3 regions of the Rhizobium sp. TBD182 genome follow, and region 2 is predicted to be linked to each of the others. Evidence: riboswitches for the same ligand, from Rfam matches in the RefSeq annotation. Region 2 holds a riboswitch; each other region holds the start of a gene.

Region 1 (6,107 bases), on a different contig from region 2:
CACCGATTTCTTCGAGTGAGGTTGTCATCGAGGGTATGCCGCCGACAACGGTAATGCCGTCCGCGGTGAATTTCTGTACCACGGTGTTCATCAGGCAATGCACGCGCGGGCGCGTCTGCCTTACCCTTTCGAGGATCTCTGCGGCCTTCGCCGCAGTCGGAAAACTGTTTGCCATGGTTATTGCAACTCCACGGCAATGTCTTCCGCCGCCGGCGCCCGCTTGATCAGTTGCATGTCCTGCATGAAGGTGCCGAAGCGTGTGTAGCGGGTGCGATCGAGTGCGGCTGGACGTTTGGCGAAACGCGGCAGCGTATCGAAAAACGCCTGCTTGTTCAGCCCGTCGTCAAGGTTCGGATAGGCCTTGATGAAAAGCTGCCAGGATTCTTGCGGGTGGTTGGTGATGAAAATAGCAGCCTGCTCAACGGCCGAGAGAAAACGCGGCAGGCGGCTATCTTTCACGAGATCACGATGGGTGACGAAGATGAGCTCGTCATAGGCGGGCACGCCATGTTCCTCGGGGAAGAACGAGCGGCCTTCGTGGCCTTCAAGCTTCATCTGCGTCAGTTCGAAATTACGGAAGCCGCCAAGCGTGGCATCGACCTTGCCGGCGATCAGGGATGGCGAGAGTGAGAAATTGACGTTGACCAGTTCAACATCGTCCTTTGTCAGTCCCTCCTTCTCCAGCATGCGCTTCAGCATCGCATCCTCGAAACCGGAAACCGAGAAGCCGACCTTCTTGCCTTTCAGGTCCTTCAGGCTCTTGATCGGCCCGTCGGCCAGAACGGTGACGGTGTTCAGCGGCGTTTCGACCAGCGTGCCGAAACGGACGAGCGGCAGCCCTGCATCGTGGTCGAGATAGAGGTTCGGCTGGTAGTGTACACCGATATCGGCCTGCTTTGCCGAGACCAGACGCGGTACGGCGGATGGGTCTGCGGGCGGGATCAACTCGACCTCCAGCCCTGCATCGGCGAAAAGGCCGCGTTCCTTGGCAATCACCATCGGGGCATGGTCCGGGTTCACGAACCATTCCAGCAACACGGTAAGCTTGTCGGCCGCCTGCGATTGCACAGGCGAAAGCACGCTTGCTGCCGCGACGACGAGGGAAAGAAGAGTTCGTTTCATGGTGCCGAAAGTCTCCGCAAATGTTTGAAAGGAATGAGATGGTCTGTTTCTTTGGCCCAGGGGGCGAGGTTGGCCGTTGCCCGGTCGACGACAAGCCGCAGCAGCACCGCCATGAGGGCGAGAATGGTCATGGCGGCGAACATTGTGTCGGTCTGCATGCGGGCATTGGACTGGATCATGACAAAACCGAGCCCGGCGGAGGCGCCCACCCATTCGCCAATGACCGCGCCGAGCGGGGCGAGCGGAGCTGCGACCCTCAGCCCGGAAATGAGTGAGGGAAGCGCCAGCGGCACACGCAGCCGGGTGAGGATTTGCCAGTGGCTCGCCTCTGTCAGCGAGGCGGCATCGAGGATTGTCCGATCCGTGCGATTGAGGCCGTCGGTGAAGGCTGAAGCGACGGGGAAAAAGATGATGATCGCCGTCATGACAACTTTCGAGGCCATGCCGAAACCGAACCAGAGTACGAGAATGGGGGCCAGCACGAAGACCGGAAATGCCTGCAACACGAGAACCATGGGCCAGACGAGGCGGCCAAAACGCGGGACGGCGGCAATCGTAAAGGCAACGAGAATGCCGGCGGCAATGCCAGCCGCAAGCCCGACAGCCATTTCACCTGATGTCACCATGGCCTGTCCGAACAGGAAGGCTGGCTGGCGCAGGAGTGCTGCGGCAACATCGGCCGGCGAGGGCAGGATGTAGCGGGGCGGTGCAAGCAGCCAGATGCCCAGCTGCCAGACAATCAGAATAAGAACGACGCCCTTCAGCGCATGGGAGGCACGCATCGGCCGGGGCTCAGACGCAGCCGTACCGTATACGAAGGGAAGGATGTTTCATCATCATCGTTCGGTCTCCAGCTGTGGCGATCACGGAGATCCGGGCAAAGCGGAGAAGAGAAAGGGCAGTACCGCAAACGCGCTACAGTTTCCGTTCCTACGCCGGCATGACCCGGATCAGGTTCAAGGGTCCGGCTCATCGCCATCTCAGCACCGTCAGGTGCTCCCCTCGGAAGAGACTGTTTTGCTAGGAGGGTTTTGAAGTAATGTCAACGTTGAAAGTTAACGAGAATATTGGCGAATTTGCCGCGAACATATTAGTTGTCGATTATATTAAGTTTATCAAAAATTAGTTATTTATTGAAACCGCTTTTCAATTCCGCTGTATTAGCTTCAGCTCCCAGATTGGTTGGGGGCGAACTTGAAAAACTTCTGGCGAGAGAAATCTGGAAATTTTGGCATTCTGACCGCGCTGCTCATGGTGCCTCTGTGCGGGGCTGCCGGTGTGGCGCTCGATATTACGCGCGGCATGTCGGTCAAAGCCGATCTGCAGCAGGCGGCGGATTCCGCGGCTCTGGCGGCAGTCGCCGATATGTCCGCAAGTGTTCAGGCGGCAAAGAAGATGTCGGGGGACGGTGTCATTCCCGTCGGCAATGAAGAAGCCCGGGCATTCTTCGATGGCAATCAGCGCGGCGACGCGGACTACACCATTACCTCTGTCGATGTCTCGGTGATCAAGCACGGCAATGTGGTCGAGTCGTCCGTCAGCTTCAAGGCGTCGGTCAGCACGACCCTCTCAGGGCTTCTGGGGAAGGATTTCGTTTCGGTTGCCGGCACGGCCACGGCCAAATACGAAACGGAAACCTTCAGCGATTTCTATCTTCTGCTTGATAATACGCCCTCCATGGGAGTGGGCGCGACACCCACGGATGTTGCCACCCTGGTTGCGAACACTGGCGATAAATGCGCTTTTGCCTGCCACATCGTGAAGGACGGCGTGGCAGACCCGAACAGCTATTACTTCAAGGCCAAGAAACTCGGGGTTACGACGCGTATCGACGTGGTTGCCAAGGCAACCGCCAGCCTGATGGACACGGCAAAGTCCACGCGCAAAAGCAGCAATCAATATCGCATGGCCGTCTATACCTTCGGGGAACGGGCGGAAGATACCAAGCTGCTTGAGGTCGTTTCGCTGACATCGGATCTGGACGCAGCAAAGAAAAAAGCTGGTGAAATCAACCTTATGTCAATCCCCTATCAGGGATACAACAACGACCAGCAAACAGATTTCGACCGGGCACTGATCCAGATTGGAGATAAGGTCGGCAGTTCGGGCACGGGCGCAAGCTCGGCGAACCCGGATAAGGTTATTTTCTTTGTTTCAGACGGGGTGGGCGACAGTTACAAGCCGTCCTCCTGTACGAAAAAACTGACGGGAGGCCGCTGTCAGGAGCCGATCGACATCAAAGACTGTACGAAACTGAAGGAAAAGGGTTTTCGTATCGCGGTGCTTTATACCACCTATCTGCCGCTGCCGACGAATGACTGGTATAATAGCTGGATCAAGCCCTTTCAGGCGGAAATCGGCTCACGCATGCAGAGCTGCGCTTCCCCGGGCCTGTATTTCGAAGTCAGCCCCTCCCAGGGCATCAGTGACGCGATGACGGTGCTGTTCAAGAAAGCCATTACATCACCACGCCTGACGGGCTGATGGCCGTTTAGCGAGGCCTGTTAGAGCATCGGTTGAACGCCGCAATATTTGCGGCGTTTTTTGGAAATGGCCGGAAGGTGATGCTTCAAGCGATATTGCGAAGCTGTTCAAATAACGCAGTAAAGGGCGTTTCAGCGCGGTAGAACACAGCCGGCTGGCCTATCGGAGCCTCCACGGTGATCTCGTGCCCGCCAAAATACCGCGCGCCATTCCAAAGATGCATCCATTCCCCATCGCCCGGAAGGTAAAGCGTGCGCTGCGTCTCCCCCGCCTTCCACACTGGTGCGACCAGCATGTCGGCCCCATAGAGATAGCTGTCCTGAATGGCATAGGTCTGCCGGTCGTTCTCATGATGCAGGAAAAGCGGGCGCTGTACCGGCAGGCCGTTTTCGGCCGCTTCAGTGGAAAGCGATTTCAGATAGGGGGCGAGTGCGACATAGATTGCCGTCATGCGGGCAAAATGGCCAAGAACGGTCTCGTCCTGATCGATCTGGAGATTGTCGCGCGGGCGATTGCCCTCATGGGTTCGCATGACAGGAGTAAAGGCTGCCATCTCCGTCCAGCGCATGATGAGTTCCGGGGTTCTGACATTGCCGAACAGGCTGGTATAACCGCCAATATCGGAATGGTGATAGGCATTGCCGAGAAGACCGGAGGACAGCGCACCGCATATGACGGTGACGAGACCGTCATGGCGGGAAAAATCGACGGACTGGTCGCCGCCCCACAGCAGCGGGCAGTGGGCTTGCACACCGGTAAAGCCCGCCCGCATGAAGAACAGCGCTTCGCCGGTTTTGCCACGGCTTTCAACAGCCTTGGCGTTGACCTCTGCCCAGAGCGTCGGCCAGGCATTGTGCATCAGCTTGGCGTCGATGCCGTTCGATAGCGTGATGTCGATCGGCAGATATTCGCCGAAATCGGCCATCCAGCCGGAAAGGCCGAAATCCAGCATATTCTTGCCGATGATCTCTTCGGCAAACCACTCGGCTGCGGCCGGATTGGTGAAATCGACCACGCCACAATCGAACTCGCCGAAATCCACGAGCGCCGTCTTGCCGTCCGCGCCGGTGGCGAAATAACCGGCCGCCTCCGCCTCCGGAAAAAGCGGGCCGTCGACGCAGAGATAGGGGTTCACGTATCCCAGAAAACGAATGCCCTGATCGGCAAGCTCCGCGATCTTCTGACGCAAATGCGGATAACGCGCCTCATTGGCCTGCCAGTCCCAGAAGAGCCGGGCGCCGAATGATGTCTGGCGAAGCCCCACCCAGTCCTCGCACCACAGGCCGGAGACCTTGGTTCCGGCAGCGCGGATTTTTTCCAGCCGGGCAAAGGAGTTGGCGCCATCCTTTAACCCGATGATCGCGCCGCCATAGACCCACTCCGGCAGTTCCGGCTGGCGTCCGAACCGCAGCGAGAGGGCGGAAACGATATCGGTGAAACGATCGCCGGTGAAAAACTCGATCCTCTCGGGGATCGCCCATATCTCGACTTCATGGAAATCTTCGTTGCGGAAATCGAAGACCGAATAGGCGCTGGTTTCCACATGCAGCGCATATTTGCGCGACGACAGATAGGTCGGCTGCGGGTAATTGGTGTTGTAATAATCGCCACCCGCCTTGCCGCTGACGTCAGCCTTGAAGGTGATTTCAGCGGTCTTGTCGCGGCCGACACCGGGTTCGGAGGTCCAGAGCGGAAAGCGGCGGCCGCGCATGTCGAAATAGGACATCTGTTCGCCACCGCCCCAGACATGTTCGTCCTCATCTGCGATGATCCGCAGCCACAGCCGATTGATGGTTTCATCCAGCGCCGTGACCCTGATGGCATTTCCATCCAGGGCCAGATGAAGGCGTGCGGCCTGCCCGGGTGCGGAAGACAGCGTAACGCTGTCGCCACTGACTTCGGCGTGGCGGAGCGCAGTTCGTTCGATGACATAGTCCTCGATATCGAAATTGCCGCGATACATATCCATCCGCTCCTTGCCGAAACCGGCGAAGAAAGCCGGGTTCTCAGGCGAATGAGAAAGAATGGTGTGGCTGCCAATCGCAAGCGTGAAGCCGTCTCTGGTCTTTTCGAATTGCATGACTGTACCTGTTTAACCCTTGAGACCGCCGGCGGTGAGACCGGAGACGACGCGTTCCTGAAAGATGACGATCAGGATCGCAACCGGGACGATGCCGACCACCAGCGCCGCCGAGATGACGGGCCACGGGAAAGCGAACTCACCCTGGTAAAGCTGGATGCCGACCGGCAGCGTGCGCAGTGCCGGATTGGAATTGAAGGAAAGCGCCAGCAGGAATTCGTCCCAGGCGTTCACGAAAGCGAGAATGCCGGCGGTGAAGACGCCTGGCGCGCATAGCGGCACGACAACCTTGAACAGCGCGCCGATACGGGTGCAGCCATCAATCATGGCGGCGTTTTCCAGATCGCGCGGGATGCTTTCGAAGAAGGACACCAGCATCAGCGTGCAGACCGGCAGGGAGAGCACGGTGTAAGGCAGTATA
Region 2 (6,107 bases):
AAAAGCGGAAAAGCCATCGTGCTCGCCCGCCCTTATGATCTGACCGGAGCCTGACGCCTTGGCACCCCCAATTTTGAAACTCGATGACATCAAGCTGACCTTCGGCGTGACCCCGCTGCTCGACGGCGCCAATCTTCAGGTGGAGCCGGGCGACCGCATCTGCCTTGTCGGACGCAACGGTTCGGGCAAGTCGACCCTGATGAAGATCGCCGCCGGTCTGGTCGAGGCGCAGTCGGGCGAGGTTTTCCGTCACCCCTCCGCCACCATCCGTTATCTGGAACAGGCGCCGGATTTTGCCGGTTACGACACCGTGCAGGCCTATGCCGAGGCGGGGCTGGGACCTGGCGACGATCCCTATCGCGTTACCTATATTCTCGAGCATCTGGGCCTGACGGGACAGGAACATCCGGATACCCTGTCCGGCGGCGAAGCGCGGCGTGCGGCCCTTGCCCGCGTCATGGCGCCTGAACCCGATATTCTCATGCTGGACGAGCCGACCAACCATCTGGACTTGCCCACCATCGAATGGCTTGAAGGCGAGTTGCAGCAGACGCGTAGCGCGCTGGTGCTGATCTCGCACGACAGGCGTTTTCTGGAGAAGGTTTCGACCTCGACCGTGTGGCTGGATCGCGGCCAGTCCCGCCGTCTCAATCGCGGTTTTGCGCATTTCGAGGAATGGCGCGACAAGGTGCTGGAAGAGGAAGAGCTGGAGCAGCACAAGCTCGGCAAGGCCATCGAGCGTGAAGAACACTGGATGCGTTACGGCGTGACCGCGAGACGAAAGCGCAACATGCGCCGCGTGGGCGAGCTTCAGGCAATGCGTGCGGACTATCGCGGCCACAAGGGACCGCAGGGCAGCGTGCAGGCGACGGCTGCGGAGGTGCGGGAATCCGGCAAACTGGTCATCGAGGCAGACGCAATCACCAAGTCTTACGGCGAGCGCGTGATCATCGCGCCGTTTTCGCTGCGGGTGCATCGCGGTGATTGCATCGGTCTCGTCGGGCCGAACGGTGCCGGCAAGACAACGCTTTTGAAGATGCTGACCGGCCAGCTTCAGCCCGATAGTGGCACGGTAAAGCTCGGCACCAATCTGGAAATCGCGACGCTTGATCAGAAGCGTGAGGATCTCAATCCAAACGATACGCTCGCTCATTACCTCACCGACGGTCGCGGCGACAATTTGCTGGTCAATGGCGAGTTGAAACATGTGACGGGTTACATGAAGGACTTCCTGTTCCAGCCGGAACAGGCCCGCACGCCCATCCGCAACCTCTCCGGTGGTGAGCGCGCCCGTCTTATTCTTGCGCGCATTCTGGCGCGGCCTACCAACCTGCTGATCCTTGACGAGCCGACCAACGATCTCGATATCGAAACGCTCGATCTGTTGCAGGAAATCGTTGCGGGCTTTTCCGGCACGGTCATTCTCGTCAGCCACGACCGCGACTTCCTCGACCGTACCGTCACCTCCACAATCGCGCCCGCCAATCCGGACCAGCCGGATGGACGCTGGATCGAATATGCCGGCGGCTATTCGGACATGATGGCGCAACGCAAGGGTGCTGCGGAAGAAAAGCGCAAGGCGGAGAAGCAGGAAAAGGCAAAGACCGCCCCTTCCGCCTCCGCGTCGCAGGACCCTTCAAAGGCCAAGGGCAAGCTTTCCTTCAAGCAAAAATTTGCGCTCGAAAACCTTCCAAAGGAAATGGAGAAGGCGCAGGGCGAAATCGCCAAGCGTGAGCAGCGCATGGCCGATCCCAATCTGTTCACCAAGGACCCGGCTACCTTCAATACGCTGGCGCAGGAAATGACGAAGCTGCGCGAAAAGCTCGAAGCCATGGAAGAGGAATGGCTGGAGCTGGAGATGCTGCGCGAGGAAATTGAAGGGTGACTTGGTCGCGATTTCTTGACTGAGGTCTCATCCACCTTTGACAGGGAGGCGGAATTGCCGTTTCCTGTGCGGGTTCGGAGGAGTTCAGAAAATGCGCATGATCTTCGTCAATCTGCCGGTCAAGAATATCGAGACATCGAGAAGCTTCTTCACGGCTCTCGGTTTCACATTCAATCCGGAATATTCGGATGACCGCACGCTCTGCATGATCGTTGAGGAGAACATCTTCGTGATGCTTCTTCAGGAGGAGCGTTTTCGTGATTTCATCAATGGCGATATCGCCGACGCCACACGCAGCACCGAGGTCCTGACCTGTCTCACAGCGGGAAGCCGTGAGGAAATCGACCGGATGATCGAAACGGCGCTCGCCTCGGGCGGCAGCAGCTGGAAACCGGTTCAGGATCACGGTTTCATGTATGCCGGTAGTTTTCAGGATCCCGACGGCCATGTCTGGGAACTGGTGCACATGGTGCAGCAGGCCTGACGGCAGCCATCTTGCCAATCAGAGACAGCGGGACTACATCATCATCTTGATCTAACGGGGTGTCTTTTGTGCTTGCGTGCAAAAGGCTGAGAGGCTTGCCAACCCGAAGAACCTGATCCGGTTCATACCGGCGGAGGGATTAGACGGCTTAAGGCAAGCGGCTATTTCCCTTTTCGTTTTTTGAGGAGATACCCGTGCGCCGTCGTCTTTTCCTGAATTCCCTCGTTGCCGTTTCGTTGTTTCTGCCCGGTATTGCCACTGCTCAGGACAGACAGGAACTGACCGTCTACACCTATGAAAGCTTCGTTTCCGAATGGGGTCCCGGCCCCAAGGTGAAAGAGGCCTTCGAGAAAGTGTGCAATTGCACGGTCAATTTCGTCGGTGTGGCGGATGGCGTGGCGCTGCTCAACCGCCTGAAGCTTGAAGGGGCGGGTTCGAAGGCGGATGTCGTTGTTGGTCTCGACACCAATCTGGTCGCGGAAGCGAAACAGACCGGCCTCTTCGATATCAGCGGTATCGATGCATCGGCGGCCAAGGTGCCGGGCGGTTACAAGGACGACATTTTCGTCCCTTACGACTACGGTCATTTCGCCGTTGTCTATGACACGCAGACGATAAAAAATCCGCCGACGAGCCTGAAGGATCTGGTGGACGGCGATCCTTCACAGAAAATCGCCATTCAGGACCCGCGCACCTCCACGCCGGGGCTTGGCCTGCTGCTCTGGGTGAAGTCCGTTTACGGCGACAAGGCACCGGAAGCCTGGGCGAAGCTCCGGAAGCGCATTCTCACCGTCACGCCGGGCTGGTCGGAATCCTATGGCCTTTTCACCAAGGGTGAGGTGCCGATGGTGCTCTCCTACACCACGTCGCCTGCCTATCACATGGTCTCGGAAAAGACGGATCGCTATCAGGCCGCGGGTTTTTCCGAGGGGCACTACATCCAGATCGAGGTTTCCGGCCTTCTCAAAAACGCGCCGCACAAGGAACTGGCGAAGCAGTTCCTCGCTTTCACGCTCACATCAGGATTTCAGGATGCCATTCCGGAAAACAACTGGATGATGCCGGTCGCGGCAACGTCCACGCCCCTGCCCGAGGCATTTTCCAAACTCGTCGTACCGCAGAAGACCTTCCTGATGGACCCGGAAGAGGTGGCCAAGAACCGCAAGGCCTGGATCGACGAATGGCTTGCGGCCATGAGCATGAACTGAGCGAGAGGCACGCCCGCGCATGATGCTGCGTCGCGACTACAGATGGTCGATCATTGGCGGAACGGCGGCGTTTGCCGCCGTTTTCCTGTTCATGGCGCTTGCTGTCTCAGCACTACTGTCGTTCGATGCCGGTACATCCGCCGCCGGAATCGTGGATGCCTACACGCTGCGAATCCTGCGCTTCACGCTCTATCAGGCAACGTTGTCCACTGTTCTTTCCATTGTTCTCGGCCTGCCGGTGGCGCTTGCGCTCTCCCGCAGACAGGATTTTCCCGGGCGGATTTGGATTATCAGGTTGATGGCTGTGCCGATGGGGCTGCCGGTCATCGTTGGTGCCTTCGGCATCATCACGATCTGGGGCAGGCAGGGTGTTTTGAATATTGCCCTTGTTTTTGCCGGTGCGGAGCAGCCCTTCAGTATTTACGGCCTCTCCGGCATTCTCATCGCCCATGTGTTTTTCAATCTGCCGCTTGCGGTGCGGCTGATGCTGGCCGGGCTGGAGCGGATTCCGGGCGAATATTGGCGGATGGCGGCAAGTCTTGGCATGGGGCCGGTTTCGGTTTTCCGCTTCATCGAGTGGCCGGCCGTCTCGCGGCTTGTTCCCGGTATTGCCGGGCTTGTCTTCATGCTTTGCGCCACCAGCTTCACGCTAGTGCTTCTGCTGGGCGGTGGACCGGCGGCGACGACACTTGAGGTCGCAATCTATCAGGTGTTGCGGTTTGATTTCGATCCGCAACGGGCAATCGCGCTTTCGGTTTTGCAGATTGCAATCACAGCAGTTCTGCTCGGCCTTCTTGCCTTTTTGCCATCGCCCGAGGCGGAAATTGCCTCGCTTGGCCGCCCTGTTCGCCGTTTCGACGGCAAGCGTGTTGGCGCGCGCCTGTGGGACGGAGCGGCAATCATTTTTGCGGTTCTGCTGGTCGGCCTGCCGCTTGTTGCCATAACCGTCTCGGGTTTGGGGGCCGATCTGCCGCGTCTTTTGTCAGCGCCGATCTTCCTGCGTGCAGCGGCGACCAGCCTTGCAATCGCTGCGTTCTCCGCAACTCTCGTCGTGCTCTGCTGCTTTGCGATCATCGGTGCGCGACAGGCCGTGGGTTCCAAACGGCACGCGGCTCAGCCCTTGCGCCTTTTGTCCGCCACGCTCGGGGCGGGGTCATCGCTGGTACTGCTGGTGCCGCCCGTCGTGCTGGGAAGCGGGTGGTTCCTGTTGCTGCGGCCCTTTGGAGATGTCAGTTTTTACGCTCCCGTTCTCGTGGCACTCATCAACATGCTGATGGCGTTGCCGCTTGCCATGCGGGTGCTGGAGCCAGCCTTCACCAGCCATTTTTTACGCACGTCCCGGCTTTCCGCCAGCCTTGGGCTTCAGGGACTGACGCGGCTGCGGTTCGCCGATCTGCCGGTTCTGCGGCGGCCGCTGCTGATGGCATTTTCCTTTGCCATGGCCCTGTCGCTCGGTGATCTTGGGGCGGTCGCCCTGTTCGGATCGGAAAATTTCATCACCTTGCCATGGCTGGTCTATAGCAATATGGGCAGCTACCGCACCAATGATGCCGCCGGATACGCGTTCATCCTTGGCGTCGTCTGCCTGCTGCTTGCCGCGGGCGGCGTTTCACGGCAATCCCAATCAGCAAGGGCGAGCATATGACGGGTGACGAATTTGCCGTGGGGCTGGACAAGGTCAGGCTGCGGCTCGGAACGCAGGATTTCGATCTCGATTGTACATTCCCGCAAGGCCAGATGACTGCCGTCGTCGGTGCATCCGGTTCTGGCAAGTCGACGCTCCTCAATCTCATCGCCGGTTTTGAATTGCCCGATTCCGGGCGCGTCCTGATCGGCGGGCGGGACATGAAGGCGCTCGATCCTTCCGAACGACCGGTCTCCTCGATCTTCCAGGATAATAATCTTTTCGCCCATCTCGATATCTTCACCAATGTCGCGCTCGGCATCAGCCCCGGGCTGAAGCTGCGGGCGGAAGACAGGCAGAGGATCGACGTGGCGCTCACACGCGTTGGTCTTGCGGGTTTTGACAAACGTTTGCCGGGCACGCTTTCCGGCGGGGAAAGGCAAAGGGCGGCGCTGGCGCGTGCGCTGGTCCGGAAAAAACCTGTCATGCTGCTGGACGAGCCTTTCGCGGCGCTAGATCCGGGGCTGCGGGCGGGCATGACCTCCCTGCTTCTCGACTTGCATGCCGAAACAAAAAATACGGCGATTATTGTCACGCACCATCCAGACGACATAAAAAAGCTGGCGCAGCGGGTGGTTTTTCTTGATCGTGGCCGCGTTGTCTATGCTGGCTCGACCACAGATTTCTTCGCCACACAAAATGTGAAGGCGGTCGACAGTTTTCTGAACGGCTGATCGCCTTATTTTCGACGCGTGCCGCTGGCAATCGCTTTAGATAACTTCAATGGCGTTAATTTGCACTTGCCAGTTTTAAGTCGTTGCCCGAGAAAAGACGAGAATTATTGCGTTCTTCAGGAATATTCCGGACTTGATGGATCGTTTTTACCGTTTCGACATTCATGGCTCG
Region 3 (6,107 bases), 160 kb from region 2:
GCCAGGACTTCGGGCAAAATTGTCTCGGTGAGGGTTCCCTTCCATATCTGTTCCGGCAGACCGAGCATCGCGCCCTGCTGGTACATTTCGCTACCACCGCAAAAAACGATCAGCGAAGGGGAAAGGGCGGTCGCCTCGAGGAACTGCGAGATTTCCGTAACGATGTGCTGGCTGAGCGCCTCATCTTTTGCTGGATAATCAAAATTGGCAAGCATGGCGTCCTGCCAAACCATGATGCCGAGTTCATCGCAGAGCGCGAAGAACTCCGGCGTTTCATAGGCCATCGTGCCGCCGATGCGGATCATGTTCATACCGGCTTCGGCAGCTTTTCGAAGCCAAGGCTCATAGTCCGGTCTTGTTCCCGGCAGCCGCACGATGTCGGCGGTCGTCCAGACTGCGCCCCGGCAGAAAACGGGGTGCCCGTTTATCTGGATGCCGAAACCGTTGCCGTCTTCGCCGTAATCCACCTCAACGCGCCTGAAGCCGGTGCGCCCGAGCCTGTGTTGCTTACCATCCAGTTCCAGAACGACTTCATGAAGCGCCGGTCTGCCGTGGGTATGCGGCCACCAAGTCTCGACATCGGGTATCCGGAGTTCGCCCAAGAATTCGCCGTTTTCACCTCTGGAAAGATCGGTGCTGTAACCAGCGCAGGTGAGCCGTGCGGATGGAATGTTGTGGTTCACCTCCAGGGCGATGTTGACCGTTCCCGTCCCGGTTTCGTCGAGCGAAGACCGGACTGTGCAAAGCACGTCTGCCTGTCTTATAAGGCTGATGGGTCGCCATGGGCCGGCGGCATGGATTTCCGGGCACCAGCCTGGCATATATCCGAGTGCCGTGGTGCGGATCAGCCGCAGACCTTGGGTGTTCATCATCTGCGGACGCCAGCGGGCGCGCGGACCGGTTTTTTCGAGCCTCGGCGAAAGTGCCCGGAAGCAGATCGATAGTTCGTCCGCGCCTGTCAGTTCAACCGGCACTTCCAGCCTTTCGAACATGCTCTGGCTGGCGGCGATCAGTTCGCCGTTGAGGAAGATTTCTGCAATCGTCGACAGGCCGTCGAAGCGCAGGATCGCCCGCTCCCGCACATCGGAAATCATCGTCAGACGGTACCAGGCATCCCTGTCGTTCAATGGTGTCGGATTGAAACGGTCGAATTTCCCGGCCAGTTCCAGAGCTTGCGCCACTGTTCCGGGAACGGATACGTGGAAGCTTTCAAGGGTTGCGGGAATTTCCGAGGGCGTTTCGCAGGCGTTGGCGGACGTCAGTGTCAGCGTCCAGCCTTCGCTTAGTAATTTTTCGCTTTCGCGCGGAAGATAAGTCCTCACGCGGCCTCGCTGGTGTTCGACAATTTTGCCGCAAGGGCTTCCATCACACCATCCCATGCTTCCGCAGCCGGATCGAGCACCGAGGCGAGCGCGTCGAATTTACGGCGTGTGACGGCGCGAGCGAGCTGGAACTGCACGGTCTTGGCGACCTCGGATATGCGCAGCGCGTGGTCTCTCGCTTCAGCAAATTTGCTCTTGTCCAGCCATTCGAGGTGGCTCGCCGCCAGTTCGAAATTGGCGCCGAGCTGGCGCAGCGTATTGAAGGCATATTTGTGGAAAAAGCCAAACGGACGGTCTGCCACCTTCTCGACCTGAGCCGGAAACACGGCTGCAAAAGCCCTGACCGGATTGTCGGATGGTCGCCGTGAAAAATGAAACTTCAGCAGCCGTTCGGCCGTTTTGCGGATATGCGCCGGCGAAGGGTTGCTGTCTGCGAATTTCGCAAATTCCGTGTAGGGCAGGAAGGGCGGCTCGCTCTCTGACAGGTGATGCTGGAACAGGCCGTCGAAATCTTCGCCCGACAGGTGGAAAAAGCCGGCATTGTGGAAATAATCGAGTTCCCGGTTTGCAAGGTCCAGCCGGTTGATGGCGATGGTGGTCTTGCCATGTTCCTTCCGGTAGCCCACCCCGTGGGTATCGGGCATATAGAAGCTGTCCATCTCGATCAGGCAGATGCGACCGCGCTCCAGCTGCGCTTCGATATGGTTTTCCACCCGGTCGAAGATCGCAAGTTCGGTGGCGCGAACGCCATAAAGTGCTTCCAGATCTTCCAGCGGCACCTTGAAGAAGGTGAACTGGTCGCCTTCGAAATCCTGCGTGAGTGTGAAGCCGAACATGGCCTCAGGCGGCAACCCTTTCGAGGCCAGCACCTCGATCCACAAATCGATGTAGCAATTGGTCTCCGGCCACATTCTTTCCGAAGAATGAAGCGGTTGCTGCACATAGTTTTTGGGATCGAGACCGGGGAAAATCTGCCGCATGAATGGTTAGCCCCAGAGTGTTTTCAAGGCCTTTTCGGGCCATGTTTTTACATCCAGTCCGTGATGCGCAAAAAGTGCCAGCGCAATGCGCTCAAGGCCGAAACCGACGCAGGCAGTGTGAGCCACATCACCATTGTCGAGGTTCAATCCCCATTTCTGGCCAAAGGCGTCCTGATGGTAATTGAAGCTCATGCAGGCCGTCGGGTTGGTGGCGGATGTGACGGGGATCAACAGTTCGAATTTCAGGTTCTGGTCGCGCTGGTTGTTGGCGAGCATTTTGCCGGCGCGGCCGAAGAAGGGATCGTTGGCCACGTCGATGGTCACATCAAGGCCCACGGCTTCCATCATCGCCACGCCGCGATCCATCCATGTCTGGCGGAATTCGGTCACATCACTCTCCGTGCCCATGCGCACATATTCCCGCATGCGGAAAAGCTGCTGACGTGCCGGGTCCTTGGAGGGCTCATGGCGGAAACAATAGGACTGGATGTCGTAGAGACCGCCGCCGGAAGGCAATGCGCCGCGCTTGGCGATGGTCGGATAAAGAGGGTAGCAAGCGGCCGGCGTCAGCACGATATCTGTGGCTTTCTGGTCCTTTGTCCAGTCGCCGCCCTCATCCATGGATTTGAGAAGGCTGACATGGTCAAGTTCGCAACCGCAGAAGGAATGCACCGTGCCCGCAAGCTGCGGGAAGCTTTTCATGTAACCGCTCTTTTCGAAATAGGCGCGGTTGATGCCGGGCGGGAAGCGGATCGCCTCTGCACTGTCCGGGCCGCCGGTGCGGTCGATCAGGCGTTCGAATGCCGCAATGACATCCTCGAACTGACCGCTGCGTCCGTAAAGACCATCGACACCCGTTTCAATCAGCAGGCCTTCTTCGAACAGTCGATCGAGAAAAGATGTTTGCATATCCATGGTCTTATCCCAAGAGGCTGGTGTCCTGCTTGTGAACCAGCAGGAGATTGGCGGAATTGCCGAGAATACGGTCGTTGGAAATCATCAGGCGCGCGGAATGCGCGTCGCGAAGGTGTCGGCCAAGGCTGTAGGGCGTACCGTTCTTGTAACCCATGATGCCGCAGACCAGCATCGCTTGGTCGATGATCTCTAGAATGGTTTCCGAAGAACAGATCTTCACATTGTTCATGGCAACCGCGAACGCCATGGACATCAGCTTGTCCGGGTCGCTCTTGGTGTCTTCGTAAGCCTTTACGCCCGCAATGACGTTGGATTTGACCACCTGCAATTTGGTGGAAATTTCGGCAATGTGGATAGCGCCTGGCGGTGTGACACCGGGCGACTTGCGTGCTGCCGTCCTGACGAAGGATTGCGCGCGCAGCACCGCATCCGACGCGATGCCATACCACACGGCACTCCACAGAAGATGCGAGCTTGCAAGCATGGATTGAGCGGCGATTTCCGCAAAGGGTTTTGGGAATATCTGCACCGCCGGCGCCTCGCCGCGGAACAGGAAACCGTCCGAACAGGTGCCGCGCATGCCGAGTGTGTCCCAGACATGGGTCTTCTCGAGCTTGTACTGATCTTTCAGGAAGACGGTCATCACCTGATCGGCCGGGGCGGCATCCTTGTGGGTGCGCGAGGTGATGAGGATGGCATCCGCATTGCTGCCGTAGGAAATGACGGTGGCGTCCTTCTCCAGCCGGCAGATGTCTGCTTCGACCTCAATCGCGCAGATGGAATTGCGCAGATTGCCGCCGATTCCGCCTTCGGTCGTGGCCGAGGCGAGCAGAAGCTGTTCGCTTGCAATGCGGCTCATGAAACCCGCATGCCATGGGCTTGTCTCGCCGTGTTCCACAAGGCTCGATGCCTTGATGTGGTGCATGGCGAAAATCATCGCGGTTGCCGAACAGGCTTGGCCAAGCCGGGCGCAGATATCGGCGATTTGCTGTATGGATGCGCCTTCGCCACCAAGAGAGGACGGGACCTGAATGCCGAGAAGGCGCTCTTGTCTCAGCGCCTTGATGGCTTCCTCCGGGAAGCGACCGGTGACGTCCACCTCGTCCGCGTGTTTGGCGGCAATTGCTGCGACGCGGCTTGCGCGCGCGGACAGCGTTTCATCCTGCGGCGCAACGGTCACATTCATCAGGCTGCCTCTTTACCATCCAGAATGAGCTTAACGGTGTCTTCAATGGCCTTGATGCTGGCAAAGGACTTGCGGTTCAAGAGGTTGTCGGGGAATTCGATATCGAAAGCTTCCTCGATACCCAGCATCAATTGCACCGATGCAAAGGAAGAAAGACCTGCCGCATAAAGATCTGCTTCGTTTTCAATCGTATCGACGGGGGTAGGAAGCTGGCCGAATTTTGCCAGTATTTCACGAATAGTCGCATTCATTCCGACTTATCTCCCATGAATTTAACATCAGGATGGTTTGTGCTTATCGTTAATTTGAAAACGATAATATTCGCCTAAACCGTTAGGTTAATTACCACTAACGGCGCATTTGTTGTTCGTCCACCTTTGCCAGCCATCAGCAGCACCCTTGACAAATGTCGGGCGGTGTTTTCTCTTGTGTCCATTCACCAGGGGTGTCCCGTCAAGGGGCTGAGATTCTGCTTTTATGCGCAGTGACCCGTTGAACCTGATCCAGTTCATACTGGCGTAGGGACGGTGCAAAGACCGAAGGTCGGATTGCGTGTAACTTGCGCTGCCGGCGCGTCGGTATTTTCCATCATTCCGGCTCGAACTGGGTCTCCACTGTCAAACTTTGGAGCCTCATGATGAATATCGTTGCCAAGAATATCCCGCTTGTCGTCACAACCGGGCCGCATCCCGCCTCCACGAAAATCCACAAAACCGGAATTTTGCATCCACATATTCGCGTGCCGATGCGCGAAATCGCCGTCCACCCGACGGCGGGAGAACCGCCGGTCACGGTCTATGATTCCTCGGGCCCCTATACCGATCCATTGCATAACGTTTTGATCGAAAAGGGTCTGCCGCGCCTGCGTCACGACTGGGTTGTAGCGCGCGGCGATGTCGCGGCTTACGACGGTCGGCACGTCAAACCGGAGGATAACGGCTTTGCCACCGGCGAGCGGCTGACGCCTGAATTTGCCGTGCGCCACCAGCCGCTGAGGGCCACGGAAGGAAAAGCCGTAACGCAGCTTGCCTATGCACGGGCAGGCATCATCACGCCGGAAATGGAGTTCATCGCCATCCGCGAAAATCTGGGGCGCGAAGCGGCGAAGGAGAAGCTGGCTCGTGATGGGGAGAGTTTTGGCGCGCAGATACCCGATTATGTGACGCCAGAGTTCGTCCGTCAGGAAGTCGCATCGGGTCGCGCCATCATCCCGGCCAACATCAATCACCTCGAGCTTGAGCCGATGATCATCGGCCGTAATTTTCTGGTCAAGATCAACGCCAATATCGGCAATTCCGCCGTCACCTCCTCCATGGCCGAAGAGGTGGAGAAGATGGTCTGGGCGATCCGCTGGGGTGCCGATACCGTCATGGACCTTTCGACCGGGCGCAACATCCACAATATCCGCGAATGGATCATCCGCAATTCGCCGGTACCGATCGGCACGGTGCCGCTTTATCAGGCGCTGGAGAAGGTCAACGGCATTGCCGAGGACCTGAACTGGGAAGTGTTCCGCGACACGTTGATCGAACAGGCGGAGCAAGGCGTGGATTATTTCACCATCCATGCCGGTGTTCGGCTGCATTACATTCCGCTTACCGTCAACCGTGTCACCGGTATCGTCTCGCGCGGCGGGTCGATTATGGCCAAGTGGTGTCTGCATCATCACAAGGAAAGCTTCCTCTACGAGCATTTCGACGAGAT

The links. Region 2 has a riboswitch for thiamine pyrophosphate ahead of thiB (thiamine ABC transporter substrate binding subunit). Riboswitches for the same ligand answer to the same signal wherever they lie in the genome.
Region 1: another riboswitch for thiamine pyrophosphate. It lies ahead of T18_RS09405 (ABC transporter permease); the one in region 2 lies ahead of thiB (thiamine ABC transporter substrate binding subunit).
Region 3: another riboswitch for thiamine pyrophosphate. It lies ahead of thiC (phosphomethylpyrimidine synthase ThiC); the one in region 2 lies ahead of thiB (thiamine ABC transporter substrate binding subunit).

Annotation. Positions count from the first base shown of each region.
Region 1 covers NZ_BDLN01000002.1:128,975-135,081, reverse strand. Annotated here, with positions in the region: gene T18_RS09415 (hydroxyethylthiazole kinase) at 1-175, opposite strand, end outside; gene T18_RS09410 (ABC transporter substrate-binding protein) at 178-1,122, opposite strand; gene T18_RS09405 (ABC transporter permease) at 1,119-1,904, opposite strand; TPP riboswitch at 2,033-2,135, opposite strand; gene T18_RS09400 (TadE/TadG family type IV pilus assembly protein) at 2,317-3,606, shown strand; gene T18_RS09395 (alpha-glucosidase) at 3,692-5,686, opposite strand; gene T18_RS09390 (carbohydrate ABC transporter permease) at 5,699-6,107, opposite strand, start outside.
Region 2 covers NZ_BDLN01000004.1:195,488-201,594, forward strand. Annotated here, with positions in the region: gene T18_RS15060 (thiamine diphosphokinase) at 1-54, shown strand, start outside; gene T18_RS15065 (ABC-F family ATP-binding cassette domain-containing protein) at 59-1,885, shown strand; gene T18_RS15070 (VOC family protein) at 1,977-2,369, shown strand; TPP riboswitch at 2,415-2,525, shown strand; gene thiB (thiamine ABC transporter substrate binding subunit) at 2,564-3,577, shown strand; gene thiP (thiamine/thiamine pyrophosphate ABC transporter permease ThiP) at 3,597-5,222, shown strand; gene T18_RS15085 (thiamine ABC transporter ATP-binding protein) at 5,219-5,935, shown strand.
Region 3 covers NZ_BDLN01000004.1:352,331-358,437, forward strand. Annotated here, with positions in the region: gene T18_RS15780 (glycoside hydrolase family 2 protein) at 1-1,322, opposite strand, end outside; gene T18_RS15785 (DUF1839 family protein) at 1,319-2,302, opposite strand; gene T18_RS15790 (amino acid--[acyl-carrier-protein] ligase) at 2,309-3,217, opposite strand; gene T18_RS15795 (acyl-CoA dehydrogenase family protein) at 3,222-4,403, opposite strand; gene T18_RS15800 (acyl carrier protein) at 4,403-4,654, opposite strand; TPP riboswitch at 4,835-4,946, shown strand; gene thiC (phosphomethylpyrimidine synthase ThiC) at 5,041-6,107, shown strand, end outside.